DNA from 4 places in the Arthrobacter sp. LAPM80 genome. Region 2 is predicted to be linked to each of the others. Evidence: riboswitches for the same ligand, from Rfam matches in the RefSeq annotation. Region 2 holds a riboswitch; each other region holds the start of a gene.

Region 1 (7,114 bases), on a different contig from region 2:
GCCGGTAAAGCTGTGTTAAAAGCCAGTGGAGCGAGCCATGCGGCCCGCTCCACTGAAAAAGCTTTGGTATTAGACCGCAGCGACGATGTTGACAACACGACGTCCACGACGTGTGCCGAACTCGACGGCGCCTGCATCCAATGCAAACAGCGTGTCATCCTTGCCACGGCCAACGTTCTCGCCGGGGTGGAAGTGTGTGCCGCGCTGGCGAACGATGATTTCGCCTGCCTTGACAACCTGACCACCGAAGCGCTTTACGCCCAAGTACTGAGCGTTGGAATCACGACCGTTGCGAGTGGAACTCGCACCCTTTTTATGTGCCATTTGAAAATGCCTGCCTTTTTGCTAAAAGTATCTAAGTGGATCGAACTTCGTTGCGCTTGATTAAGCGATTGAAGTGATCTTGACCTTGGACAGTTCCTGACGGTGACCCTGGCGCTTCTTGTAGCCGGTCTTGTTCTTGAACTTCTGGATGACGATCTTCGGCCCGCGAAGATCCTCCAACTTCTCAGCCGTAACCTTTACATTAGCCAGGTCCTTAGCGGCTGTGGTGAGCTTGTCACCATCAACCAAGAGCAAAGCGGGCAGCTCAAGTGTGCTGCCGACTCCTCCGGGGACGCGGTTCATGGTCACGTGGTCTCCTACGGAAACCTTTTCTTGACGGCCGCCTGCGCGGACAATCGCGTACACCACTGGGGAACTCACTTCTCTCGACGTTATTACAAAGTTTTTATGCCGGCACTGATCATGTTTGACCATTGCCAACCGCATGCGCCGCAGTTCAAGATTGAACAGACGCGGTGTGCATACTATGTGCCTCAACGCCGTGGACCTCAATGGAGTTCTGCCATGGAGTGGTTGCCCTAGGTGTTGGCGTAAGCACCGAAGAACAAGAATACGCTAATTCTGTCCCCGGGGGCAAATGACACTGGTTTCGCGTCCTTCCACTGCCGCCTGACAAACATGGTTTGTCAGGAAAACTTGGAGGTCTTGAAACTGCACTTAGCAACATTAGCGCGATTGGCCGGACTTTTTGTCATTTAGGGGGGTGACGCGCTAATTATTTGCCCCACTAGGCGGTGTGGTTAATCACGCAAGTCAGAATCGCCGGCTTCCACATGGACATGCGGGGCCGCAAAAAAGTCCACTTCGTACTGCGCGGAATGGGCAAAGGCCGCCCTCATGCGTTCGCGTTGTGCAGCCGATCCCCCGCGCGCAGCCGCGTCGGCGAAGCCAATGGCGGTTTCCGTGGCACGGGCAAAATCCTCGTCCGCATAACTTTGCAGCCAGTTGCCGTACGGGTGCTCGCCGTCAAAGGAGAGGTAGTCGGCATGCAGCACCCGGCCCACCTCGGCGTAGAGCCAGTAGCAGGGCAGCACCGCGGCCACCACCTCGCCGTAGCTGCCGGTGAAGGCGATTGCCTGCAGGTGGTCGACATAATGTTTGGTTGCCGGGCCCTGTGCACGGCCGGGCAACGTGGCCGGCTCCTGCGGGTACTGGCTGAGCCAGTCGCGGTGCAGTGCCATTTCCACGTCAATGCAGTTTTGCGCCCCGCCGGCCCAGAATTTTTGCTCTGCTTCCGTCGGCGCGAGCGAGCTGGCGCGGGCAAGGACGCGTGAATAGGCGCCAAGATACTGGGCGTCCTGGTCAAGGTAGTAGGCGAAACGGCTGCGCTGCAGGGTCCCGGCTGCCAGTTCCTTGATGAAGCCAAGGGCAAAGATGGCTTCACGTTGCGGCGCACAGTCCTCCCACACCATCCGGGCGAAGCTGCCGGGCACCGGCTGGGCACTTTCCCACAGGGCGTGCAGGTGGTTGACGGGTCCCGCCCCGCTGCCCACGGCAAGCGCGTCCGAGGTTTCAAGTGCCATGCCCAGCCAGGCCTTGGCAAGGCGCACACTCTCGGACCAGCCGCCGGCCCGTTCAGCCCCGGTTTCGGCGGGCCGGAGGGTTGCATGGGCCTGGAGTGTGGCCACGGCTGCCGAGAGCGAGCAGCCGGTGCCGTGCGTATTGGGGGTGTCGATGCGGGGGGCAGTGAATTCCTGGACTGTGCCGTCGGGCCCGATGAGTGCATCGGGGCACTCTTCCCCGGGCAGGTGCCCGCCCTTGACCAGCACGAGGATCCCGTGCGCGGCCGCCAGCTCCCGGCCCTGTTCAAGCGCCTCCTGCCAATCGGCGGCCTGCGGGCGGTCAAGGAGGACCGCCAGTTCCGGGATGTTCGGGGTTGCCAGATGTACGTTGCGGAACAGCTCTAGCAGTGCGTCGCGGGCTTCCGGATCCACCAGCACGTCCCCGCTGGTGGCCACCATGACGGGATCAAGCACGACGACGGCCGGCCGGGTCCGCCTCAGCCACTCCCCCACGGTGTTCATGACCTCCGCGGTGCCCAACATGCCGATCTTGACGGCGTCGATCATGACGTCCGAGGAGACGGCATCAAGTTGCGCCGCAAGGAACGCTGCCGGCGGCACGTGGACGCCCTGCACCCCCTGGGTGTTTTGGGCGGTAAGTGCGGTGATGGCCGCCATGGCGTAACCGCCGTGGGCGGATATTGACTTGATGTCGGCCTGGATTCCGGCACCGCCGGACGGATCAGAGCCTGCAATGCTCAGGACCCGTGGATGGTTCACAGGGTGACTTGCTTGCTGAGCCTCCCCTGGCTGTGCGGAAATCTCGCTGGCAGGGGCCACAAAGGTGCTGGTTGTCATGGGACATCCCTTCGCCGGTGCTAACCGGGCAGGTTCAACGGGTATTGTCTCAGCCGGCCCTGGTGGCCTGGCACCCCGTGTCGCTCCCCAGCCTAGTGCGGTCCCCTCCCCTTTGAACAACTGACCCGCAGCAGTGGTCGAATAACACGCGAAAACGCGTCATATTCGACCACGGCTGCGGGTCAGTTGGAAGGGGTGTGACGTTTTAGAGCTCCGAGGCCGGCACTCCAACCCCAAGGATGATCGGCTCGGCCGCCTTCTTCACCACGGGTGGCGCAGCCGCGGCGCTGCTGTGCGCTGCGGATCCCTGGCCGGCAGAAACCTGTTCCATGGTCTCCACTGCGGTATCGGCCCCGCCCTGTGCACTGCGGGCGCTGCGGTTGCGGCGTCCCCTACGTGCACGTGAACGGTTGCCGCCGCCAGCTTCGGGAGCATCGGCATCGCTCTCGTGTGAGGAGTCGTGCGACGTCTCGTGGCCGGGGGCAGCGAGCTGGTCCAGGGCCTGGGCCAGTCCTGCGAGGGCCGCAGCGTGGTCGGCATTGTTCGTGCCCGGCGTGCTGCCGCCGTCGTTGTGGTGTCCGCGAGGCAGCTCAATGGCTTCCCCGCCCAGCGTCAGGGTTGCCGCATCGGACACATCGGCTGGTTCCGACGCATCCGCAAAGACTGTCTCGCTGGGCGCGGGGGCGTGGTGGTGCTCGTCGCCATCGTGCTCGTGGTGCGAGGCGGCAGCCGCAGCGGCAATGTTCGCCAGCGCGGCACGTGCCTCGTGGGCCCGCTGCGCCTTCTGGGCGTCGCTCACGTCATCCGCGACAGGCGCCGGGGCGATTTCCTGGTGCTGCTCGGTTTCGGGCTGCTGCGTGCGGTTGCGATTTCGCTTGCGTTCGCTGCGGGTCGAGCGGTTGGCCGTGCGGTCGTTGTCGCGGTTCTCCTGCTTGGGGGCATGGACCTGCGCAACTTCGACGGCGGGGCTGTGCGTGCGGCGGTGCTCGACGGGGATCTCGTGCGTGACCATGCCGCGGCCTGCACAGGTGGGGCACTGCTCGCCAAAGACCTCGAGCAGGCCGGTGCCCATGCGCTTGCGCGTCATCTGGATCAGGCCCAGGCTTGTCACCTCGGCCACCTGGTGCTTGGTCCTGTCACGGCCCAGGCACTCGACAAGACGGCGCAGCACCAGATCGCGGTTGGACTCGAGCACCATGTCGATGAAGTCGATGACGATGATGCCGCCAATGTCGCGCAGGCGCAGCTGGCGCACGACTTCCTCGGCAGCCTCAAGGTTGTTCTTGGTGACTGTCTCTTCAAGGTTGCCGCCGGAGCCGGTGAACTTGCCGGTGTTGACGTCAACCACCGTCATGGCCTCGGTCCTGTCAATGACAAGGGAGCCGCCGGAGGGAAGGAACACCTTGCGCTCAAGGGCCTTGTTGATCTGCTCGTCAATACGGTGCGCGGCAAAGATGTCCTCGGGCTGGCTCCACTTTTCGAGGCGGTCAAGCAGATCCGGGGCAACATAGGTCACGTAGGCCTCGATGGTGTCCCACGCGTCCTCGCCGGAGACGATCAGCTTGGTGAAGTCCTCGTTGAAAACGTCGCGGACAACCTTGATGGTCAGGTCGGGTTCGCCGTACAGCATCTCCGGCGCCAGCGTCTTGTGCGAGGAGGCCCGCTCGTTGATGCCTTCCCACTGGGCGCGCAGGCGGTTGATGTCATTGGTCAGCTCTTCCTCGCTGGCACCTTCTGCGGCCGTGCGCACAATGACGCCGGCGTTTTCGGGCAGGTGGTCCTTCAGGACGCGCTTGAGGCGGTTGCGTTCGACGTCGGGCAGCTTGCGGGAGATGCCGGTCATGGAGCCGCCGGGCACGAACACCAGGTAGCGCCCGGGCAGGGAGATCTGGCTCGTCAGGCGGGCGCCCTTGTGTCCAACGGGGTCCTTTGAGACCTGGACGAGGACGGTGTCCCCGGACTTCAGGGCGTTCTCAATGCGGCGCGGCTGGCCGTTGAGGTTCGCGGCATCCCAATCCACTTCGCCTGCGTACAGGACGGCGTTGCGGCCGCGTCCGATGTCCACGAAGGCTGCCTCCATGCTGGGCAGCACGTTCTGGACCTTGCCCAGGTATACGTTGCCGATCAGTGAGTCCTGCTGCGTCTTGGAGACAAAGTGCTCGGCAAGAATGCCGTCCTCGAGGACGCCGATCTGGATCCTGTCCTCGCTCTGGCGCACAACCATGACGCGGTCAACGGATTCCCGGCGGGCAAGGAACTCGGCCTCGGTGATGACCGTGCGGCGGCGGCCGGAGTCGCGCGAGTCGCGGCGGCGCTGCTTCTTGGCTTCCAGTCGGGTTGAGCCGCGCAGGCTGGTGACACGGTTTGATGCCGTGGACGTGGACTCGGCCGGCGTTCGCGGGGCGCGCACGCGGGTGACAGTGTTGGGCGGATCCTCGTCGGTGCCGCCGGTCAATTCCAGGTCGGCATCGCCGCGGCGGCGGCGACGGCGGCGGCGGGAGGTCACACCGTCCTCGGCCCCATCGGCGTCCGTGTCCTCGGCGTCGCCGGTCTCGACCGCGTCAGCAGCATCGACATCGGTGCCACGGGCGCGGCGGTTGCGGCGGTTGCGGCTGCGACGGTCGCCGTCCTGGTTGTCGGAACCCTCATCGGATTCGTTGTCATCATCGGCGCCAGGACCGGCTGCCGCGGGCACGGCAAGGCTCATGTCGGGGGCCAGGAAGAGTGCCGACATCCCCGTGGAGGGTGCCAGGAACGGCGACGCTGCGGTCGGGGCCGCTGCGTCACCTTCGTCGTTGGCTGCTTCGTCAGCTGCCGGTGCCTGTTCGGCCGGTGCTTCGGCAGCTGTCTCGGGAACTTCTTCAACCGCTGTGGTCTTGGCGGCGGTCCGCCGGCGGCTGCGGGTTGCCTTGGCAGGGGCGCCCTCGCGGGCAGGGGCCTGGGCAACAACAGGCGGTTCGGCGGCGGCCTCGGCTGCAACTGCATCGCTGGGTACGGCAGTTTCGGCCTGGACAGGGGCGGATCCGGCCGGGGCCGTTGCCTTCCGGCTCCTGCGGCGGGCGGGGGCCTTTGCGGCGGGGGCTTCAACGGACGGCTCGGCGGCGGTCGTCTCGACTGCGGTTGTCTCGGCCTCAACAGCGGCCTCGGAGGTTGCTGTTGCGGGGGTTGCGGCGGCCGGTGCCTTGGAGGTTGCGGTCCTTGCTGCTGCGGTGCTGGTGACGGGGGCCTTGGCCGACCTCGTCCGCTTGGCCGGCGCCTTTGCGGCGGGAACCTCGACGGCGGGGGTCTCGACGGCGGGGACCTCGACGGCGGGGGTCTGCGCGTCGTCGCCTGCAAGGCTCAACTCGCCCTGAACACCGAGGTCGGCCTGCACGGCTGTGGGAGCCGTGACCGGTGATGAGGCCCGGCGGCGGGTGGCCCGCTTGGCAGGGGCGGCAGGTTCTGCCGCGGCTTCCGTGATGCCGTCAAGCAGTGACGGTCCGTCGGTGCCGGCGGCCGGAGCCGCGGCGATGGGGGGCGCTACCGGATCCTGAACTTTTTTTGCCCGGCTGCGGCGCACAGGTGCCTTCTTAGCCGGGGCGGCTGCCGCGGGTGCACTTGCAGTCTCGGCGACTGTTTCAGCGGCCGTTTCAACGGCGGCGGCCGCCTTGGTTGCGGCCCCAGGGCTTGTCACGGCCGCGGTTGCGCGGCGTGAGCGGGTGGCCCTTGCCTTGGCGGGTGCTGCTTCGGCGATGTCAGGTGTGGGCTGTTCATTTTCCATTATGGGCGTTACTTTCGCGCCGACCCGGAACCCCCACATCAGGCCCCGAATGCGGCAGATGTGCCAACACCCGCGGGCGTTGACGGAAGTCGTCTAAATACTTCACAGGCGGCACCAACTTCTGGGTGCGCAAGCTCTGAAAAGCCAATGGTTTGCGGAAACCGGCCGGTGGATGGCCGCACGCACTGGCAGCGTCGTCACCGGACGGCCCGTGGTCGGGCCATTGGACTGGAGGGCGCATGTGGATCGCCGATCAGCCGAAACCATTGTCTCATACGCTCCCCGCCCCGGCGCGTTTCCACGCATGGCGCGCCAAGAATCTCACGCTAGAATCAGGACACAATCACCGTTCCAACAGGTAGGACGCCATGCCCAGCACCAAAGTTGCCACCTCCGACCCGGCGGAAGCGGACCTGCCCGCCATGGTCCGGGCCAAGCCGTTTGGCTGGTTCCTGATCATTGCTGGCGCCATAGCGTGGATTGCATCGTTCACTTTGGTGCTTGAGCGCCTGCACCTGTACACAAACCCTGACGCCAAGATCAGTTGCGATGTCAACTCCTGGATATCCTGCGGCGACGTGATGAAGACCCCGCAGGCTGCCATCCTCGGTTTCCCCAACCCGTTCATCGGCGTAGTTGGCTTCGCCAT
Region 2 (7,114 bases):
ATCTCACGCCCACCGGCCATGCGCAGCTCGGTGTCGGGGCAGGCGAAACGGACCATCGCCAGGATGCGCAGGCATTGGGCGGGGGTGAGCAGCCAGGTGCCTTCCAGCGGGGTGCCGTCGAAGGGCATGAGGAAGTTCACCGGGATGGAGTCGCTGCCGAGCGCGCGCAGGGCGAAGACGGCGTCGATGAGGTCGTCGTTGCTTTCACCCATGCCAACAATCAGCCCGGAGCAGGGGGAAAGACCTGCGACCTTGGCCAGTTCCACCGTCTGGACGCGCTCGGTGAAGGTGTGCGTGGAACAGATGTCGGCGTAGTTTGACTCGCTGGTATTCAGATTGTGATTGTAGGCGTCAACCCCGCAGCCCTTGAGGCGCTCGGCCTGGCCGTCCTTGAGGATGCCCAGGCAGGCGCAAACCTCGACGTCGGGGTGCTGACCCTTTAGCTCGCTGACCATGCCTGCCACACGGTCAACGTCGCGGTCGGTGGGCCCCTTGCCGCTGGCCACCATGCAGATACGCGAAGCCCCTGCCCTGATGCCGGTGGCGGCCTGGGCCACGGCCTCCTCAGGCTTGAGCCAGGTGTATTTCAGGATCTGCGCGGCCGAGCCGAGCCGTTGGGAGCAGTACGTGCAATCCTCCGGACACAGCCCCGACTTCAGGTTCACGAGGTAGTTCACCTTGACGGTGTTGGCGAAGTGGGCACGGCGCAGGCGCCCGGCGGCGGCGACCACCTCAAGCAGTTGCGCGTCGGTGGATTCCAGGACGCTCAGGGCCTCCACACGGCTCAGTTCCCCGCCGGCCAATTGCCGGTCCGCCAGATCCGAAAAACTATTGAACACTGTTTTATTGAACATCGTTCAAGTGTCGGGGTTGATCCCCCTACTGTCAATTCGGGCACCCTGACATGGGGCAAGATGGAGGGGTGCCGTTGCGGCACGCAGGGACTCCGGGCAGGCCACATGGGCCGCCGACCGAGGAAGGGACAGGCCATGGCGCTCACGCGCGAGCTGATTGTGGGAACCGCCATGGGAATCCTGCGCGAGTACGGCCTTGGCGATCTCACCATGCGCCGGCTGGCGCGCGATCTGGGCGTGCAGCCGGGAGCACTGTACTGGCATGTGAAGAACAAGCAGGAACTGCTCACCATCCTGGCGGGGATGATCCTGGAACCAGTGGAGAAGACTGCCGAGGTTGGCATTCGATCCTTGGCACTGCAGGTCAGATCGGCACTGCTGGCCGTGCGCGATGGTGCCGAAGTGGTGGCCCTGGCCCATGCACTGACACCCGAAACCCCCTCACCCCTCCTGCGCTTCGCCCCGCTTCTTGCGGCCCGGGGACTGGCGCCCAGGGATGCCGTATGGGCGGCCGGCGCGCTGGTGCACTACGTCCTTGGCGCCGTCACCCAGGAACAGACCCGCGCCGGATTCATCGGCGCGGGCCTGCTAGCTGACAACACCGCTGACACGGACGCAGCATTTTCCTTCGGCCTGGAGCTGTTCCTGGCCGGGCTGCCCGCAGAAGGCTAGGCCGGGACTCCTTCCGTCTGGCTGCTGGCCTCCCCCAGGTGGCCGCGCAGGGTCGTGGCCGTGTATTCCGTCCGGAACAGGCCGCGTTCCTGCAGGACCGGCACCACCATCTCCACAAAGTCGTCCAGGGATTCCGGCAGCAGCGGCGGCATGAGGTTGAAGCCGTCGGCGCCGCCTTGCTCAAACCATTGCTGGATCCCGTCGGCCACCTGCCCCGGCGTGCCGACCATGGTGGCATGCCCGCCGCCGGCCGCGAGCCGGCCCAGCAGCTGGCGCACCGTGGGACGCTCGGCCTCGATGATCCGCAGGATCGTGGCGTAGCGCCCGGCAGGGCCCTTGAAGTCCGACGCCGGCGCCAGGGCCGGTACGGGTGCGTCAAGTTCCCAGCCGCCCGTGTCCCGCCGGACAAAACCGCCGAGCCGGGCAAGCGCCGTCTCCACCGGCAGGTGCGCGTCGGCGGCCGCCTGCTTGGCCAGCGCCTCCTCCCGGGTGGCTCCCACGTAGGTCACCAGGCCAGGCATGATGACCAGGGAGGCCGGGTCACGCCCGGCGGCGGCGGCCCTGCACTTGATGTCCGAGTAGTACGCCTGTGCGCTGGGCAGGTCGTAGGCGACGGCGTAGACACCCTCCGCGTACGTGGCCGCCAGCTCCCGCCCGGGTTCGGAGGCGCCGGCCTGGAACAGCACGGGGCGTCCCTGCGGCGGGCGCGGCACGTTCAGCGGGCCGTCCACGCTGAAGTGTTGACCGGCGTGCAGCAGCGGGCGAATCCTTGAGGTGTCCGCATAACGGCCGGCGCGGTCGGCCACAATGGCGTCAGCGTCCCATCCATCCCACAACCCGTACAGCACCTCGATGAACTCGGCGGCGCGTGCATAGCGCTCCCCGTGCGGCGGCAGGGAGTCCATTCCGTGGTTGCGGGCCTCGGCGTCGAACATGGACGTCACGACGTTCACGCCGGCACGGCCGCCGCTGATGTGGTCCAGAGAGGCGAGCATCCGGGCAGCGTGGAAGGGCTCGTAAAACGTCGAGGAGACGGTGGCAACCAAGCCGATCCGCTCGGTGGCCCGTGCGATGGCGGCCAACGCCGTCAAGGGTTCCAGGTGCCACAACGGTCCGGCGGAGGGATCCCCCACGGATTGCCCGTCGGCGAAGAAGATGGCGTCAAAGAGCCCCCGTTCGGCGGTTTGGGCCAGCCGCTCGTAAAGGCCGATGTCGGCCAGCCCCTCCAGCGGGGAGTCCGGCAGCCGCCACGCCGCCCCATGGTGGCCGCAGCCGTGCAGGAACGCGTTCAGGTGCAATCGGCGCCCCGGCTTCTGGGGCCCGGATGCGGAGGCGGCCATCAGTTCATCACCAGCCCGCCGTCGACCATGAGGTTCTGACCCGTCACGGAACGGGCCCACGGGGAGGCAAAGAACAGCACTGCGTCGGCGAGCTCGGCCGGCGTCGTGACCCGGCGCAACGGGGTTGCCCCAGCAATGTAGTCAAACACCGCGTCGGGGGTGGCGGCACTCGCGTCGGTGGTGCGCAGCAGCCCGCCGGAGACCATGTTCACGCCGATGTTCTCGGGGCCCAGGTCCGCCGCAAGGGTGCGGGTCAGGGACAGCAGTGCCGCCTTGGCGGCGGTGTAGTCGTGGTACGGGACGACGGGGTTGCTGAAGAGGTTGGTGCCGATGTTTACGATCCGACCACAGCCGGCGGCCCGCATGCCGGGCAGGGCAGCCTGGGCCGTGTTCAGCGCTCCCCTGACGGAACCTGAAAACTGGGCGTCAAAGTTGGCCCAGGAGATCTCACCGGCCGAGGGTCGGGCGTCTCCGTTGAAGGAAAAGTCCGCCAGCGCGTTGTTCACCACCGTGGTGACAGGCCTGCCGAAGTGGCGTTCCGCCTCCTTGAACATCGCGGCAACCTCCTCCTGGCTGGTGACGTCGGCCCGCACTGCGTACGCCTTCCCCGCACCGGCCGAAGCGGCCAGTGCCCGTGCGCCCTCCTCGCTGTTGCGGTAGTTGACCACCACGCGGGAACCGGCATCCAGGAACGCCCTGGCGATGGCGGTCCCGAGGCCGCGGCCGGCGCCGGTGACAAGGACGGTTTGTTCTGACAATTCCATGATGTTCCACCTTGAATAAGGCGAAAAGATGGCACGGGCGCGCGAGATTGGCTGCGCGGAAACCGGCATGACATCCCTTCGCTAGTACTAACTAGATCAGGTTCAACGGGTGTTCTTCTCAGCCCCGAAGGGGCACCCCGTGTCACTGCCAGCGAGTCTAGCCCAGTCCCGCCGCGTCCCCGCGCATTGTTACGGCGCTCCCCTATGTCCGGGCCAGGGCGTCAATGTCTTCCAGGAAGTCCTGGGCGACGGCGTCGCTGACGGTCGCCTTCGTCTCGGCGATGGTTTCCAAATAGTCCGCCGTGACCGGGCCGCGGCGGACGGCGCCGTCGGCACCCGGGCCGGGGCCGGCGTCGAACACGGCCTTTTCCAGCGCCCGCTGGGAGGCGCTGCGGGCGGCAAACTCGATGTCCGCGGGCGAGAAACCCGTGCTGGCCGCGACGAGCCGGGGCACGTCCACGTCCGCCAGCACGGACTCGGGGATGAAGCGGTTCCACATCGCTGTGCGGGCCTCGTCGTCAGGCAGGCCGATGGGGATGACGTAGTCGAAGCGGCCGTGGCGCAAGAACGCCGAATCGAGCGACCGGATGAAGTTCGTGGCGCACACCAGCAGCCTGCCGGGCTGGTCACGGAACGCCGGAATGATCTTCAGCAGCTCGTTCGTGACACCCTGCATGGGCGACGGCGGCTCCCCCGAACGCCGCGAAGCGATCTCCTCGACCTCGTCAATAAAGACGACAACGTGCTCCAACTCCGCAATTTCAAGGAAGGTCTGGCGCAGCGCACCGGCGAGCCCGCCGGATTCCCCCGCAAGGCGGGACGGGAACACCTCCACGAACGGCCACTCAAGTCGCGAGGCAATGGCCTTGGCAAAGGTTGTCTTGCCTGTCCCGGGAGGACCGAAAAGCACAACGGCGCGTGGCGGCACCACGCCGAATTCCTCGGCAAGTGCCGACTCGGCCAACGGCATGACGAGCCTGCGCTCGAGCAGTTCCTTTTCGGCTGCCATTCCGGCCACCCGGTCCCACAAGTCGCGCGGGAGGACCCTGCCACCCAATTCCTCCAAGGCGCCACGTTCCGCGCGCTGGACCGGGATGCGCCGTTCAAAGTACCGCAGGTTCTTTTTCACCACAAAGCCGCGGTTAGTGAAGGCCTCAACCCGCGTTTCCGTCTCCGGCATGAGCGCCGAGAGCTTGTTCAGCCCGTGCGTGGCCATACGGTTTTCCACGGCGGCCAGCAGCAGGGTACCAATGCCCTTGCCGCGGAGGACGGGCAGCGTTGCCAAAAAGACTATCCATCCTTGATCATGGGCGGCCCGTCCGACAGCCGCACCGACAACTTGGTCCCCCTGGATGGCCACCACGGCATGGTCCTTCTCGCAGGACGCCAGGACTTCGGAGAGGTCATAGACGGGATCAACACCGTTTTCGCGCAGCGACTGCCACAACTCGAGGATGCCCTCGACGTCCTGTGAATGAAAATCCCGGATGGTCCATGCCGTCATGTAACTGCCGCTCCTTTGCGTTGACGCTGACCTGCATCATGTCACTGTGTCCCACGTCACGGCAAAACGGGAAACAATTCCGGGTGCCGCAACGCTGTAACTCTATGAAAACAATCTTTGCAGCATCCGTGCACTCAGCATTAGGAGAACCAGAACCTTGAGTATTGACATTGCCACCGAAATCGAACTTAACGACGAACTCATCCTGGATCCCAAGGCTGCCGCGGCGCTGTTCCTTGAGGCTCGCACCGCCAACGCCTGGTCGGATGAGGAAATCTCGGATGAGACACTGCAGGCCGTCTACGCTTTGACGAAGATGGGCCCCACAGCCATGAACATCCAGCCCCTGCGCATCACCTGGGTCCGCTCCGGTGAAGCCCGCCAGCGGCTGGTTGAACACATGAATGAGGGCAACAAGGCAAAGACCCTGACGGCCCCCATGGTTGCCATCCTGAGCTTCACGAACGAGTGGCACGACCTACTCACCACCACTGCGCCCCACATGGCCGGAATGGTCCCCACCTTTGAGGCGAGCGTTGAGACACGCAACGCCATGGGGCACAGCAACGCGCACCTGCAGATCGGCTACTTCATCCTGGCCGCCCGTGCCGCAGGTCTGGCCGTTGGCCCCATGACGGGAATGGACGCCGCCGGCATCGACGCCGAATTCAACGCCGACACATCCCGCACGACCATCATGGTGGTCAACCTTGGCAAGCCCGCAGAAGACGCCTCCCGCGCCCGGCTCCCCCGCTTGAGCTTCGAGACGGCCACCGAAACCTTGTAACAATCAACCCCGTCCCTCCGGCCCCGCCGGAAAGGGGACACCGGCGCGCTGCCCGCGGTTTTTCACCACAGGTAGCGCGCCTTTTTGTGCCCCAGGGCCAAATGGAGCGGTGTTGGTGATCGGAGCGAGGAAGTTCTTCTGACGCTTTTTCAGGCATCGGATCAGCGAAAGCAAAAACCCTGAACCCGTCATGTCAGCTCGGCACTGCCCTGCGGCACGTAACGTGCCGAACATATCTGCCCTTTCGCGATTGCTATCGATAACATACAGTTTGTGTGATTTGTATCTCTCCGTTCAGCAAAGGACAAAAACTTGCGTTCCATGTGGAAAAAAACACTAGCGATGGCGGTGGTGACACCGGCGATGCTCCTGACCATGGCAGCCCCTCCGGTGATGGCCGCCCCCGGTGACCCTGCGTCGACCAATCTCGCCCTGGCTTCAGCTGGGGCCACCGCCACCTCCTCGGGTGACGAGTCCACCACGAGCAACGGTGCGGACCTTGCCATCGATGGCAGCGGCACCACACGTTGGTCTTCAGAACACTCCGACAACGCACAGCTGACGGTGATGCTGGCCAAGCCCGCCGCGATTGACAAGATTGTCATCAAGTGGGAAAAAGCATGTGCAGCCCAGTACAAGCTGCAGGTCTCAACCGACGGCGTGACTTTCGTGGACGCCACGGATACCATCTCACGGGCCGACTGCGCGCCGGAGACACCCGACACCCAGACCATCAAGTCTGCCCTTGCTGGCACAAAGTACCAGTACGTGCGCATGCAAGGCATCGCCCGCACCCCCATCTCGGGAACAAAGTGGGGCATCTCCCTCTTCGAAATGGAAGTTTGGGGCGTCCCTGCTGCTCCCGCCAAAAACATTGCCCTGGCGACGGCCGGGGCATCGGTCACCGCCTCCGGCCAGGAAGTAGCCAACCAGTGGGGCCCCGGTCTGGTCATTGACGGCGACACGGACAGCACCAAGCCCAACGCCCAGCAGTCCCGCTGGTCCTCAAACACAGCAGATAACGCCAACATCACCATCAAGCTGGCTGCCCCGACCGTTGTTGACCACGTGGCCATCGTGTGGGAAAAGGCCTGTGCCGCAAAGTACAAGCTGCAGGTCTCCACTGACGGCACAACCTTCGTGGATGCCACGGGTGTGATCACCCCTACATGCAACACGCGAGACGTGCAGAA
Region 3 (7,114 bases), on a different contig from region 2:
AGCCGTGGTCGAAGGCGAGGGCGAGCCCTAGCCTTCTTCGTCTATGACGCACTTACTGCAGCGGAAAGCGCTTGCTCAGACCTCTTCGGGATGCTTGTTGAAGCGCGCGATGGCCTTCTGGGTTGTGCGGCCGGCGAGGGTCTGGATGATAGCCGCCACGATGGATGAGACGAGCGCGAATGTCAGTGCCGAGCGGAGGCTTGTCTCCAAATCAGCGCCGTCCTTGGGTGGCTTGTGGCCGGTACTTTTCTCCCACACCCTGTCAACCAGCTTGCTGGCCACAAATCCCGCGCCAAGGCTCACTCCGGTTCCGAGCAATTTGAAGACGATGTTCATGAAGGACTCCTCAGTGTTTGGTGGACCCGTGAGGGCAATAACCTTAGGGCCAGCCTATCCGCTTCCATGCCGGCGGCCAGGGTTCCCCACGCCGCAGTCGGCTGGACGATGGCTTGCAAAAGGGCCAAAAGCGGCGCCGCGGCATGACCTCTAGCGGGCGCGCCGTTCACGGTGCAATGCCACGCGTAATCAATTGACGTGCGTTACGTCACATCAGTATAGTTGCGATCAAAATGTGATCCATATCAATCTTTGATTTCATGTGCTTGAAGTCGCTAAGGGGAACAGTGTGAAACGCGCTTTAAAAAATGCCGCCACCGGGGCCCTTGCCCTGGCCATCATCGCCGGGGGAGGCTTGGCTGCGCTATCGCCAGCCGCACTTCCCGCAGCCGAGGCGGCCACGTCGCCGGCGCAGATCCTGCCTACCCCGCAACAGGCCAGCACTGCCGGGGTATCGGTTCCGCTAACCGGGACGGTGAAGGTGGCTGTTGGCGCCAACACCGACGCTGCCGCCAAGAAAGCCCTGGGCCAGGTCATCGCCAAGGCCGGTGGAACCGCTGCTTTCGTAACCAGCGGCACCGATGCCACTGTTTTCCTGGGCACCACGGCCGACAATGCCGCACTCCCCGCCGCGCTTACAGCTGTTGGCTCCGCCAGCGCCGATCCACTTGCGGCGGACGGTTACGTCATTGCCACCGGCAACATCGCGGGCAAGCCCTCCCTGTTGCTTAATGGCAAGGATGCCACCGGCACGTTCTACGCCGTGCAGAGCCTGGGCCAGGTTGTTGCCAACGGCGCGGCCCCGGCCATGACTGTCAAGGACTGGCCGCTGATGTCCATCCGCGGCGGCATTGAAGGTTTCTATGGCATCCCGTGGTCCCACCAGGCGCGCATGGACCAGTTCGAGTTCTACGGCAAGCACAAGATGAACACGTACATCTACACGCCCAAGGACGACAACTACCTGCGCTCAAAGTGGCGCGATCTGTACCCCGCAGCGGAATTGGCGGACCTGAAGGAATTGGTGGACAAGGCAAACGCCAACCATGTGAACTTCACCTTTGCACTGTCCCCGGGCAACGACGTTTGCTATTCATCGGACGCTGATTTTGCCAGTACCATTGCCAAGTTTGAGCAGTTGCGCAACATTGGTGTGAGCAGCTTCTACGTTGCCCTCGATGACATCAACCCTGTTCTGAACTGCGCCGCGGACAAGGCAAAGTTCACCAACACCGGCTACCGGAGCCTTGCCGACGGACAGGCGTTTTACCTCAACCGCATTGTCAACGACTACATCAAGGTGCACAAGCTGCAGCCGCTGCAGACCGTTCCCACCAACTACGCCGGTTCCGCCGCTGACCCGTACAAGGACCAATTCGGCCTGGCCACGGATGATTCCATTCTGATTCAGTGGACAGGTGAAGGGGTCTTCTCCGACACCATCACGGAAGCCTCGGTTACCAAGGCAGTCCAGACCTACAACGCAGAGCACTTCTACATCTGGGACAACCTGCCCGTCAACGACGGCCAGCGCGGCCGCCTCTTCCTCAATCCGCTGGAAGGACGCGATCCCAACCTGTACAAGCACATTGACGGCATCACCTCGAACCCGATGATCGAGGCCTATGCCTCAATGATCGCCCTGGCGGGTTTTGGTGACTACTCCTGGAACAGCCCCGTCTACAACGCGGCAACCACGCAGTCCGCCATCATCACCGAGCTTGCAGGCCCCGACGTGGCAGTCCGCAAATCTCTTGAGACATTCGTGGACCTGAACCAGAGTTGGAAGCCCTATCGCCCCACCTCCAAGACGGCTCCGGCGCTGACAGCGGATATTGCCTCATTCTGGACCGCCTTCGACGCGGGCAACGCGGCAGGCATGGCGCCCCTGAAGGACCGCCTGGCAATCATCAAGGCCGGCCCCACAACCCTGGCGACCATGGCCATGGGAGGCTTCTACGCAGACTCCAAGCCGTGGATTGATGCGGCCGCCCATTGGGCCACGGCCATGCAGGAGCAAATCTCCATGCTTGAAGCCATCAAGAACGGCAAGGGCGTTGCCGCCACTGACGGCGCACTGGCTGCAAATTCCGAGATGGCCCTCGCCAAGCGAGCGACCGTATCCGACGTCGGCCCGAACAACATTGGCACCAAGGCGAACGTCATCGTCCCTTCTGTGGGTGACGGCCTGTTTGAAATCTTCACGACAGCCGCAAAGCAGCGCTACAACACCTGGTTGAACCTGACCCCCGTGGCATCGGCCAACCGTTTCGCGGCCACTGCGACATCCTCCCTGCCCACGTATCAGAGTTACGCCACCTCTCGGATGGTGGACGGGGACGCCAGCAGCCTGTGGTGGTCAAGCGCCCCGCCGGTTGTCGGTTCCAGCGTGACCATCGACCTGGGCGCCGTGAAGGACGTTGGCAAGGTCGTGATCCAGCAGGCCGATTCTGATTCCAATACAGGCGACATGTTCTACCACGGACGCGTTGAGTACTCCACGGACAACGCCGCCTGGACGGCCGCAGGAACCTATGACAGCAAGCCGCGCATCGAGCAGAGCTTCGACACACCAGTCAAGGCCCGCTACATCCGCCTTGTTGCCACGGGGACCAACACGGGAGGGCAGTGGATCAAGATCCGTGAATTCCAGGCGTTCGAAGCCACGCAGAAGTTGAGCACGAACCTGCCAGGGGCCAACGGCACAGGGGCTGAGAGTGCGTTCGACGCCAGCATCGGCACGGCCTTCGAGTCGGCCGCCGTGCCGGTTGCGGGATCGCAGCTGAGCTACATCATGGATGCCCCGGCCGCCATGAAATCGGCCGTTGTGGTTGGCAATGTGGCCGGTGACCTGCAGGTGAAGGTCGACGGCGCATGGGTCACCCTGGGTGCCTTGAACCCGGCGCTGAGTTTCCAGGAAGCCGTCCTGAACCAGGCAACCGTCGAGGGTGTCCGCATCCTGTTCACCCCGGGTGCAGTCAGTGCCGCCGGCGACAAGCCTGTCGTGTACGAACTCGGACTGCGGGCCACGGGCCCGGTGGCGGGTGGCCCCTACGTTGGTGACGTAGTTGAACCGACCCCAACACCTTCACCTAGTGCTACGCCGAGCGCTACTGCGTCGGCTACCGCAACAGCAACGGAATCCTCCACTCCGACGGAGTCTGCCAGTGCCAGCAACAGTGCCACGGCCAGCGCCAGTGCGACGTCGGAGAACACCGGCACGCCGACCATGACTGCAACCAAGACCGCAAACGGTGCAGCCACCACTGCGACCACCACAGCCGCGACTGGTGATGACCTCGCCAGCACGGGCTTCAACCTTGGTGCGGCCGGCGGGATCGCCATGCTCCTCATGCTTGGCGGCCTGATCCTTGCCCGCCGCCGCTCGGTGCGCCAGCACTAGGAACCAGCACCAGGAAAGCACTGCGGGAGTCCGCCCCAACGGGCAGGCTCCCGCGGTGCTTTTTTGTGCGCCGTGCCGGGCGCCGCCCGGCCCGGCCGCCTCGACGCAAGGGGGCATTTATAAGACACATTGGCCCCCCGGCATGCAGCGGGGGTATGCTGAAGCCGCAATTCAAACACGACAGGGGAGCGTCCACCCATCCTGGGTAGCGGCGCTGAGAGTGCGGTTCGCCGCAGACCCTCGAACCTGCTCCGGTTAGTACCGGCGAAGGGAGTCGAGTTCTCTTCGGCTGCGCGGAAATACCGTTGCGGCCGCCCCTCCTGAAAAGGAGGACTCATGAACAAGTCACTGGCCGGCGAAAACGCCGCGCAAAACAAGCACAACCAGGCATCGCGCAAGAGCAGCTGGCGGGTTGTTGACATCGTTGTGGTGTCGGTCCTCGGTGCCGCCGTGGGTGTCATCTTCTGGCTATGGTCCGCCGGCTACGGCCTGATTAGCGCGTTCACCATCGCCTTCCCGCCCGTTGCCGGACTGTATGGCGGCGGCTGGCTGATTGCAGGCGTCCTGGGCGGTCTGGTAATCCGCAAGCCCGGTGCCGCACTGTATTGCGAGCTGATCGCGGCAAGTGTTGAAGGCCTGCTGGGCACGCATTTTGGCTTCACTGTGCTGCTTTCCGGCCTGGTCCAGGGCCTCGGCGCGGAGGCGGCGTTTGCCCTGTTCCGTTACCGCAAGTTCACGCTCCCCGTTTCCGTGCTCGCGGGGGCGCTTGCAGGCTTGGCCATGGGCCTGAATGACAGCTTTCTCTGGAACATCGTCTGGGCCTTTGAATGGAAGCTGGTCTACGTGGTCCTGGCCATTGTTTCTGGGGCCGTCATTGCCGGGATCCTCTCCTGGCTCGCGGTGCGCGGCCTGGCCCGGACCGGTGCACTGGCCAACCTGCCCTCCCGCGGAGCCGCCACGGAACGGGTGGTTTAGCCGTGGGTTCCAACAGGAACGACGGCGCCGGGAACCGGGGGGCTCCGGTGCGGGTCACCGCCCGGGGCTGGGGATTCCAGCATGCGGGCCGCCGGGGCCGGGCCGTCCACGGCCTTGATCTGAACATCGCGCCGGGGGAGCGGGTCCTGCTGCTCGGCCCCTCCGGCGCGGGCAAGTCAACGCTGCTGCACGCCCTGGCCGGTGTGCTGGGCGAGGACGAGGAGGCCAACGAGGTAGGTGAACTGCTCATTGACGGCCGTCCCGTGGCGGAATCCCGCGGCCGGGCCGGTCTCATGCAACAGGACCCCGACTCCCAGGTGGTCCTCTCGCGCATTGGCGACGATGTCGCGTTCGGCGCCGAAAACCTTTCCGTCCCGCGGGAGGAAATCTGGCGCCGCGTGCATGACGCCCTTGAATCCGTGGGCCTTGACCTGCCCCTGGACCACCCGAGCTCCGCACTTTCAGGTGGTCAAAAACAGCGCCTCGGCTTGGCCGGCATGCTCGCCATGCGCCCCGGACTGCTGCTGCTTGACGAACCCACCGCCAACCTCGACCCCGCCGGAGTCATGGAGGTGCGCGATGCGGTCCGCCGCAGCCTCGACGAAACCGGCGCAACCCTCGTGGTCGTCGAGCACAGGGTCTCCGTCTGGCTCGACGTCGTTGACAGGATCGTCGTCCTGGCCCCCGACAGGCTCGGCGAACCCGGCGGTGTCCTCTTCGACGGCCCGCCCGCCGCGGTCCTGGCGCAAAGCCGCGATCTTCTGGCACGCGCCGGAATTTGGGTGCCCGGATATGTCCCCCACGTCCGGCCCCGCGTCAATCCAGGCTTGCGCATCCCCATGGACGACGCCGGAACCGGCCTGTTGCTTGAAGCGTCGGCTCTTGCCGTCTCCCGCACCAAGGGACGCAGGCGGCACCCGGTGGTGCCGGCCGCAATCGTGCCTTCCATCAAGGTTATGGCGGGGGAGGCGCTGAGTGTGACAGGCCCGAACGGGTCGGGAAAATCTACGCTTGCGCTGACAGTTGCAGGCTTGCTGCCGCCGGTTGGCGGGGAGCTTGCGGCACTGCCCGGGCTGTCGCGCGGGGCCGGATCCTCGCCGTTGAAATGGCGTGGGCGGGAACTGATCAGCCGGATCGGCACTGTCTTCCAGGAGCCCGAGCACCAGTTCATTGCCGGCAGCGTCAGGGATGAGCTGATGCACGCGCCGAAGCTGCTTGGCCGCGGCGAGGAGGCGGTCGGGGAACTGTTGGTGCGCCTGCGGCTTGAGCATCTTGCCGGGGCGAATCCTTTTACGCTGTCCGGCGGTGAGAAGCGCCGGCTCTCTGTTGCGACGGTGCTTGCGGCGAGTCCGCAGGTGCTGGTGCTCGATGAGCCGACGTTTGGTCAGGACGCGAACACCTGGGCGGAACTGGCGTCGCTGCTGACCGAACTCCTGGATGCGGGCACCGCCGTGGTCTCGGTGACGCACGATGCCGCCTTCACCGCCGTGCTCGGAGGAGACCGGTTGGTGCTGGGCAACCCCGAGCCGGCAGGTCGCGTGGCTGCGCACCAGGCGGTGATGGGGCTGTGAGTGTTGACATCATTGCCACACCGCGCTCCGATGCGTGGCTGGCCCGTGCTAATCCGTTGGCGAAGTTGGGCGCCGGAATGGCAGTCACCATTGTGCTGCTGATCAGTGTCGATTGGGTGTCTGCCACGGCAGCCTTGGTGCTTGAATGTGCGTTGCTGCCGCTCGCCGGTTTGAGTGCGCGCATGCTGGCGCTCCGGGGCTGGCCCATCTTGGTTGCCGCTGTTGTGGGCGGTTACGGGACAGCCCTGCTGGCACCAAAGACGGGGGAGATGCTGCTCGCACTGGGACCTGTCACCTTTACAACGGGTTCGCTGGAGGCGGGTGTGGCCATCGCATTGCGTGGACTGGCCATCGCCCTCCCCGGCATCATCGTGCTTGCCTCCACCGACCCCACCGACCTGGCCGACGCGCTCGCGCAAAAGTTGCGGTTGCCGCATCGCTTTGTCTTGGGTGCCCTCGCAGCCATGCGCCTTGTGGGCCTCCTGGTGGCTGAGTGGCAAACCCTGGGCATGGCCCGGCGTGCCCGCGGGGTGGGCGGGGAACCCGGATTTTTCCGCGGCATCAAGGCCCAGCTTGGCCAGGCCATGTCCCTGCTGGTGCAGGCAGTGCGGCGGGCATCGCGGCTTGCCGTCACGATGGAGGCCAAGGGCTTCGGTGCGGGACCGCGCACCTGGGCGCGGGAATCCAGCTTCGCCCGGCACGACCTCGCCGTGGTGGGCGCAGGAGTGGTGATTGCGGCAATGTCCGTGGGCGCCGCCGTGGTGCTTGGCACCTGGAATCCGGTGTTTGGCTGACGCTGGGGAACATGCGGCGACACAACCGGGAACCA
Region 4 (7,114 bases), 130 kb from region 2:
ACCACTGACAACAAGCTCCGTGTCCAGGCAACCATGAAGGCCTATTTTCACTTCATGGCCAACGATGACCAGGCACACCGCCTTGTCTTTGAATCAGACCTGGTCAACGACGTCGAGGTGGCTGCGCGGCTGGAGAAATTCAACGCCCACTACGCCGATGCCATTGGTGAGGTCATTGCCGAGGACACGAAGCTGGCCCCCGTTGAGGCGGCGCTTCTTGGCCGTGCGCTGGCCGGAATGGCGCAGGTCAGCGCCCGCTACTGGCTTGAGGCAAACGGTGACCTGGACCTCGATGTGGCCAGTGACCTTGTCTACCGTTTAGCTTGGCGCGGAATTAGCCGCTTCCCCAAGGAATCCTGACCGCCTGCCCCTAGAGTGGTTTATACATACACCTATTTGTAGTCTGCACCGAGGAGACATCTGTGGAAATCAAGATCGGCATCCAAAACGTCAGCCGTGAAATTGTCCTTGAATCCGATCAAACCGCCGACGACGTCGCCGCGTTGGTCTCTGACGCCCTGTCCAAGGGCACTGAGTTGCGTCTTAAAGACGAGAAGGGGCGCCTCGTGATTGTTCCCGGCCATGCCCTGGGATACGTTGAATTGGGTGGGGAAAAGGCTCGCGGCGTAGGATTTGCCGCGCTGTAAAGCCCCCAAAGACTACTGCTTCAGCAAAGAGAGACGGAATTACTTCATGGTTGCATTGGTCATTATTGCTCTTAGTGCCGGTGCCCTGGGCGCCATTGCCTGGGCAGTGGACAAGTACCGGGACACCTTCGGGGCTGTGCTTCCTGCAGGCGCGGCTGTGGCATCCTCGCTGCTTGTTTGGATCATCACCATGGCGGTAGGCCTGAACCACGATCCCGCCACCGCATGGATTCCGTGGATCCTGTCCATCGTCGTGGGCGGCGCCGCCGCGTGGGCCACTGCAGGTTTTGTTGGACGCACCCGCCACCACCAGCTGGTGGAAAGAACAAACGCGATTCTGGCAATGCACTAAGCACAGCACTCTTTGCTTTTTCTTATGCGCAGGACCCGATACGGGGCCTGCGCATAAGTGTTTAAGGGCAGTGAAGGGCGCCCCCCTGTCCTTGTCAGTGACTTGCCCTGCGCAAACTTGCGGACGTTCTGCGCAGGGCCCGTAGTCGGGTCCTGCGCATAACGGTTTATGCGCACAGCCCGAGGCCGAAGGCTGCGCACAACTTCTCAGGCCTCAGCCTCGGTGCAAATGCACATCCGGTTTCCCTGCGCATCCGTGGCCACAACCCAGCGCGGCGCGTAGTCGTCGTCAAGGGAACCGCCCGAGTCCGCCAGCGCCGCAAGATACGTTTCCCTCTCGCTGAAGGGAACGTTCACATCCACATGGAACCGGTTCGGATTGGGAGTCCCGGTTTCCTGGAACCAAATGCCCGGTCCCCGGCCGTGGGGATCACTCAGGTCCCCGTTGGCGTCAGCCACGTACCCGAAGCCACCCTTCCACGTTGTAGAAATGGCGGCCTTGTCCGCGGTGTCGATGACGATGTCAAAGGTCCGGATCAAATCGGGCCTTGCCACGGCCCCCGCCGCCGAAGCGGCCGTGGAAATAGCCCTTGCCAGGCTGATGTCCCGGGCGGTGATTTGGCCTCCTGCGTCATGGGAGCTCGTGGCCACAAACAAGGTGTCATAGCGCCAGTCAAGATCGGGGTGGTGGTCTGCCTTCTGGGCCACCTGCCCGATCGTGGAGAACAGGTCCAGGGCGATGGCCGACGTCGGACACTTCAGTACGGTGCGCAGCTCACCCGTAAGGCGCCACTGCGGCAAAGTCTGAAGCTCTTCGTCAATCTGGGCCCGGGTCAACACATCTTCGGCTGCCATGGCAGGCTCCTTAGTTAGCTCTACAGGTCGGGGCGGCCGTCCATTGCCGACGAAGCCAAGGCATGCGCCCGCTTGGGAATGCGGCCGCCCTGTGCTGCCAGTCTTCCACCGATCACCGCGTGTTTGAAGGCCTCAGCCATAACCACTGGATTCTGCGCCCGGGTGACAGCAGTGGCCAGCAGCACCGCGTCGCAGCCGAGCTCCATGGCAAGGGCGGCGTCCGATGCCGTGCCGATTCCGGCATCGAGCACCACGGGAATGCCGGCACGCGAGACGATCAATTCGATGTTGTGCGGGTTCAGGATGCCCAGCCCGGTGCCGATGGGGGCGCCCAACGGCATGACGGCCGCCGCGCCGAGCCGCTCGAGGCGCAGCGCGAGGACCGGGTCATCGTTCGTGTAGGCGAAGACCTTGAAGCCGCGGTTGACGAGCTGTTCGGTGGCCTCGACAAGTTCGAGCGCGTCGGGCAGCAGGGTGTGCTCGTCCGCGATGACTTCCAGTTTCACCCAGTCGGTTTCAAGGGCTTCGCGGGCCAGCTCGGCCGTCATCACAGCCTCCCGTGCGGTGAAGCAGCCTGCCGTGTTGGGCAGCACGCGGATGTTGTTTTCAAGCAGCAGCCTGAACAGGTTGGTGCCCGATTCGCCCTCACTATCAACCGAATACCGGCGCATGGCCACTGTTGTCAGCTCAGTGCCTGAGGCGATCAGGGCCGCGCCCAAACCCGACAGGCTGGGCGCTCCGCCGGTGCCCATGATGAGCCGCGATCCGAGCGCCACCCCGTCAATGACAAGGGCGTCTTCCTCGATGGCAATCCGTGCGCCGTTGCCGGCAAGTGTTTCAGTCATGGTCGTTCGCTTTCGGTCCGGAGATGTTGGATGTTGGTGTGTTTGGTGCCGTTCATGCCCTAGCCGCCCTGCACGGCCGTGACGATTTCAAGCTCGTCATTGTCCTGCACCTGCGTCGCCGCCCACTGGCTGCGCGGCACAATGTCTGCGTTGCGGGCGACGGCGACACCCAGCCGTCCGCCGTCGGCCGCCTGTCCGCTGGCCAACAGAGCCTTGCCCGTCATGGCCGATACGAGGTCGGCAACGGTGGTTCCTGAGGCGTACGGCTGGGCCGCGCCGTTGATGTTGATGGTGCTCATGAGGGCTCCTGGGTGGTTGGGCCGGCGTTGCGGACCGGCTGGCGTGCGTGCGAAAAGCGGTCGGGCCTGAAGCGTTCCCACGCCAGGTCGGTGATGTTTGTGAGCAATTGCCGCGTGATGCGGGCGGCGATCGGGGTCAGGAGCACGCCGTGCCTGAAGAAGCCGGTGGCGATGATCAGGCCGGTGACGTCCCTGCCGCCAGGTCCGGCAACCCTGCCAAGCAGGGGTGCGTTGTCGGGGGTGCCGGGGCGCGCGCGGGCCGTCGTTTCGATGAGTTCGAGCTCGGCAACGGCCGGCATCAGGACCTGGGCGTCGCGCAGAAGCTGATGCACTCCCCCGGCGCTGACGCCTGCCGATCCGTCCTCGCGGCTGCTGGCACCGATCACCACCGTGCCGTCATCGCGCGGCACGATGTACACCGGCAGTCCGCGCACCATGCCGCGGATGGTTGCGGTGGTCAGCGGGCGCAGGTGCCCGGGAACCCGCAGGCGCAGGATGTCACCGTACACGGGGCGGACGGGCAGTGTGAGGCCTTCGGGCAGGCCGTGGAGTTTCGGCGCGCCCAGGCCGTTGGCCACGATGACCTCCCGGGCGAGGACCCGCCGGCCGTCAGCCAATTGCACACCCGTCACGGCTGATCGGTTGTCCTCGGGGTCCTCGTGCAGCAGTCCCACGGCTTCCTCGGCCACAAACGGATGCCCCTCATGGGGACGGCCGGATGCGGGGGCCGCAGCCACCAGCGCCTCCTGCAATGCCACAGCCATGGCCCGCGGATCAACCTGGTGGTCGGACCCAACCAGGTAGGCGCAGGAAATGTGCGGGCCCACCATGGGCTCCAGGGCACGGGCCTCCCTGATGGAAAGTTGGGCAACCTCCAGGCCATGCAGGGTTTGAACGTCCCGCAGGTCCGACAACGCCTTTCGGTCTGCCGGATCCCCTCCGAGAATCAGGGTCGGGGAGGTGTTGAATCCCGTGTGCAAACCGGCCGGCAGGGACGCCACAAAGTCAGGCCACAGGGCCGCCGAAGCCAGGGTCAGCTCCAGGAGTTCTTCCTCCTGGTAGTGGAGTTCGCTGACGGGTGCCAGCATTCCGGCGGCCGCAAACGTTGCCCCGGCGGCCGGTGTGGGGTCGATGACTGTGACGGTGTGACCCGCCCGCCGGGCTTCCCAGGCGATGCCGAGGCCCACAATTCCGCCGCCAATAACGGCAACCTCGGTGGTCAAAATGTCAGACACAATGGATGCCACAATGCTCTCCTTCCCTACGCCGGCATGATCCGGATCAGGTTCCACGCCCACGTGGGGCGTATTTCGGTCGGCGCAGTCGGCGCCCTCTCAGCCAGCTTCACTGGCTCCCGCGGTACTGCATTAGTCTATGAGACATGAGCTCAAATTCGGCCATCCATGACGCCGCCACCAAACATTCCATTCCCTCAGTCGATACTGCCCGGCTGTATTTGTGCACCGATGCCCGTGCCCGGCAGGGTGATTTCGCCGATTTCCTGCGGGCCGCCTACGCCGGCGGCGTTGACATCATCCAGCTGCGCGACAAGTCGCTTGAGGCGGCCCGGGAACTTGAACTACTGGCCGTCTTGCGGTCTGTGGCGCAGGAATGCGGAAAGCTGTGGGCCGTGAATGACAGGGCCGACATTGCCATGCTTAGCGGCGCCCCTGTCTTCCATGTAGGTCAAAAGGACCTGCCCCTTCCGGCGGCGCGTTCCCTGGTGAAGACTGTTTCGATAGGGCTTTCCACCCATGACCGCGCACAGGTTTCGGCCGCTGCCGCCGATCCAAATGCCGATTATTTCTGCGTGGGGCCTCTGTGGGCCACCCCCACGAAGCCGGGCCGGGCCGCCGTCGGGCTTTCCCTGCTCGAGCACGCCGCGTCCCTGGATACTGCCAAGCCGTGGTTCGCCATTGGTGGGGTTGACCTGGGCAATGTGGACCAGGTGGTTGCCGCCGGTGCGTCCCGCATTGTGGTTGTCAGGGCCATCACCGACGCTGAAGATCCGACGTCGGCCGCACAGGAATTGTTGTCACGGTTGCCCTCGCTGGGCTGATTTTCGCGACGTCGGCACGATGCTCCAATCAAGCACTGTGCCCCACCCGAGGATGCAAACCATGACGCAGCGTGAAATTACCGGCCTCCTTGCTGGTGCGGCAGGTGTCGGATCGCCCCGGATCATCGGGATTCCGGGCTGGGTGGTACGGGATTAGTCTAGGCCGAGAAGCGCGAGGTGGCGGGCGCAGTCCTGAGCCATGTGCCGGCCAGACGGCTCCGGGAAACCGAATCGAGCGGTTCCGTTAACCCCTGTGAATTACGCTCCAGCAGGAGGCCTCGGCACAAGGCCGGGAGCATCCGCGGGGCAAGCCGTCCCGGAGACTGCGGGGCAAGATACTGCCAAGGCCGTGGAGCGCCTGTTGCCGGCGATTGACGCCGAATATGCGGCCCGGGTTGCCCGTGAAAGCCCCGTCCGCCGGGCCGCGCGTGAGCTTGTGCGTGCATTGCATACCGCCGGGTTGAAGCTGGGGGTTGTGACAGGGGCCAGCCTGTTGCAGGTGCTGGAACAGCACGCAGCCACCATAGTCCCGGCACTCACCACCGACCGCCTCGAACTATCGCTGCCCGATGTGGGCGCTGTGCCCGCACCCCGCTTAATCCACAGTCTCGGCCCTGAGCGCGACCTTGCGCAGGAGCGATGCAAGCTGCACCTGTTCCTTGGCACTGAGGCCCTCGAGCACCTGGCTGTCACGCTCCAGGAAGTGGGGGAATTCCCGGTTCACCAGGTCCCGTCCCTGTTCGGTCAATTGCAATAGGACAACCCTTCCATCAAGCTCCCAGGGCAGCCTTTCAACCAGGCAGCGCTGGACAAGCCGCTCGGCATTCTTTGTGGTGGATGCCCCGCTGAGCATGGTGGCGGCCGTGACGTCACTGGCCCGCAGCGGCGAATCGGCCCGGGCCAGCGTGCACAGCACGTCAAACTCGGCGCGGGTGACGGCCACGGGCGCCAGGTCCCGCTCAACGCGCTGGTTGGTCAGGGCGGCAATCCGCGTGATCCGCCCCATGACCTCAACCGTTGCGACATCAAGGTCGGGCCAGTTCCTGGCCCAGCCGTGGCGGACCCTGTCGACGAAGTCTCCCCTTGCCGGTTTTGCATCCATCATGTCAGTCTAGGCGTCCGCCGCATCAAGGAGAGAACTCTCATATCCCTTACATATATTTTACTAGTAAAATACTTGATATCATTGAAGCATGCCCCAGCTCACCCGAATCCACCACACACGCACAGCACTGACCCATCCCGCCGCCCGTGCCACTTGGCGGAACTCCTTTGCCCTACGCCCGGCCGACGCCATTTTCGCACCGGCCATCAAGGTGGGCATCGCGGCGACCCTGGTCCTGGTGGCGGGTGGTCTGTTGGGACAGGAGCAGCTTTCCGGCATCGCTGCCCTCGGCGCCTTGACGAGCGCCTTCGGCCGCTACCAGCCCTATAAGCGGCTTGGGGTGATGCTGGTGATCGTCGCCGCCGCCATGCTTGTGGCGACGGGTGTCGGCGCCCTCATGGGTGCATCGGGTGTGCCCACGGGCCTGGAAATCCTGGCACTCGCACTCATCGCAGGCCTTGCCGCACCCGTGTTTTCCGCCTTCAGGATCATGGGACCTGGCGTGGTGATCCTCGTCTTCGCAGCCTCCGCCGGCGCCGGCTACGCACACACCTTCGACGCCATTCCCCGCGTCCTCGCCGCCCTGGGACTGGGCGTCGTGGTCGGCTGGATGGTGGCCATGGCTCCGGCCCTTATTGCCCCGATGGGCCCGGCCCGCCTCGCCGTGGCCCGTGCCATTGCCGCTGTCACCGGGCTTGGCACAACTAAAGACATGGACGACGCCGGCACCCGCCAGGGCGCGGCCCTCGCCGCAGTGCGCACAGCCAGGGACTCATTGGCGTTGAGTGCGACTCACCCGCAGCGCCGCAGCGCGCGCTCCGTGCAGCTCCGTGCGCAGGCGGCCCAGCTTGGCCTCCTGCTTGATGAGGCCGACGCCGTGCTGGAGCTTCTCAAGGCAGGGAATCATGCCGGCGCCACCTCTGCCTTGGATGGTCTGGCAGTACACGAGGCAC

What was found. Region 2 has a riboswitch for thiamine pyrophosphate ahead of AAGW05_RS11390 (3-oxoacyl-ACP reductase). Riboswitches for the same ligand answer to the same signal wherever they lie in the genome.
Region 1: another riboswitch for thiamine pyrophosphate. It lies ahead of thiD (bifunctional hydroxymethylpyrimidine kinase/phosphomethylpyrimidine kinase); the one in region 2 lies ahead of AAGW05_RS11390 (3-oxoacyl-ACP reductase).
Region 3: another riboswitch for thiamine pyrophosphate. It lies ahead of AAGW05_RS08245 (ECF transporter S component); the one in region 2 lies ahead of AAGW05_RS11390 (3-oxoacyl-ACP reductase).
Region 4: another riboswitch for thiamine pyrophosphate. It lies ahead of thiO (glycine oxidase ThiO); the one in region 2 lies ahead of AAGW05_RS11390 (3-oxoacyl-ACP reductase).

The regions. Positions count from the first base shown of each region.
Region 1 is NZ_JBCHVD010000008.1:145,971-153,084, forward strand. It holds gene rpmA (50S ribosomal protein L27) at 70-324, opposite strand; gene rplU (50S ribosomal protein L21) at 385-693, opposite strand; gene thiD (bifunctional hydroxymethylpyrimidine kinase/phosphomethylpyrimidine kinase) at 1,086-2,705, opposite strand; TPP riboswitch at 2,695-2,793, opposite strand; gene AAGW05_RS10470 (Rne/Rng family ribonuclease) at 2,911-6,465, opposite strand; gene AAGW05_RS10475 (vitamin K epoxide reductase family protein) at 6,834-7,114, shown strand, end outside.
Region 2 is NZ_JBCHVD010000009.1:141,125-148,238, forward strand. It holds gene bioB (biotin synthase BioB) at 1-854, opposite strand, end outside; gene AAGW05_RS11380 (TetR/AcrR family transcriptional regulator C-terminal domain-containing protein) at 990-1,526, shown strand; gene AAGW05_RS11385 (LLM class flavin-dependent oxidoreductase) at 1,523-2,866, opposite strand; gene AAGW05_RS11390 (3-oxoacyl-ACP reductase) at 2,866-3,630, opposite strand; TPP riboswitch at 3,687-3,780, opposite strand; gene AAGW05_RS11395 (ATP-binding protein) at 3,833-5,134, opposite strand; gene AAGW05_RS11400 (malonic semialdehyde reductase) at 5,292-5,921, shown strand; gene AAGW05_RS11405 (family 20 glycosylhydrolase) at 6,243-7,114, shown strand, end outside.
Region 3 is NZ_JBCHVD010000006.1:88,035-95,148, reverse strand. It holds gene mnhG (monovalent cation/H(+) antiporter subunit G) at 1-31, shown strand, start outside; gene AAGW05_RS08255 (DUF4235 domain-containing protein) at 76-336, opposite strand; gene AAGW05_RS08250 (beta-N-acetylglucosaminidase domain-containing protein) at 626-3,739, shown strand; TPP riboswitch at 3,912-4,029, shown strand; gene AAGW05_RS08245 (ECF transporter S component) at 4,076-4,714, shown strand; gene AAGW05_RS08240 (ABC transporter ATP-binding protein) at 4,717-6,285, shown strand; gene AAGW05_RS08235 (energy-coupling factor transporter transmembrane component T family protein) at 6,282-7,079, shown strand.
Region 4 is NZ_JBCHVD010000009.1:14,949-22,062, forward strand. It holds gene AAGW05_RS10715 (TetR/AcrR family transcriptional regulator) at 1-360, shown strand, start outside; gene AAGW05_RS10720 (DUF3107 domain-containing protein) at 423-647, shown strand; gene AAGW05_RS10725 (hypothetical protein) at 694-999, shown strand; gene AAGW05_RS10730 (4a-hydroxytetrahydrobiopterin dehydratase) at 1,206-1,853, opposite strand; gene AAGW05_RS10735 (thiazole synthase) at 1,874-2,698, opposite strand; gene thiS (sulfur carrier protein ThiS) at 2,758-2,997, opposite strand; gene thiO (glycine oxidase ThiO) at 2,994-4,244, opposite strand; TPP riboswitch at 4,239-4,364, opposite strand; gene thiE (thiamine phosphate synthase) at 4,379-5,056, shown strand; gene AAGW05_RS10755 (MarR family winged helix-turn-helix transcriptional regulator) at 5,652-6,158, opposite strand; gene AAGW05_RS10760 (FUSC family protein) at 6,250-7,114, shown strand, end outside.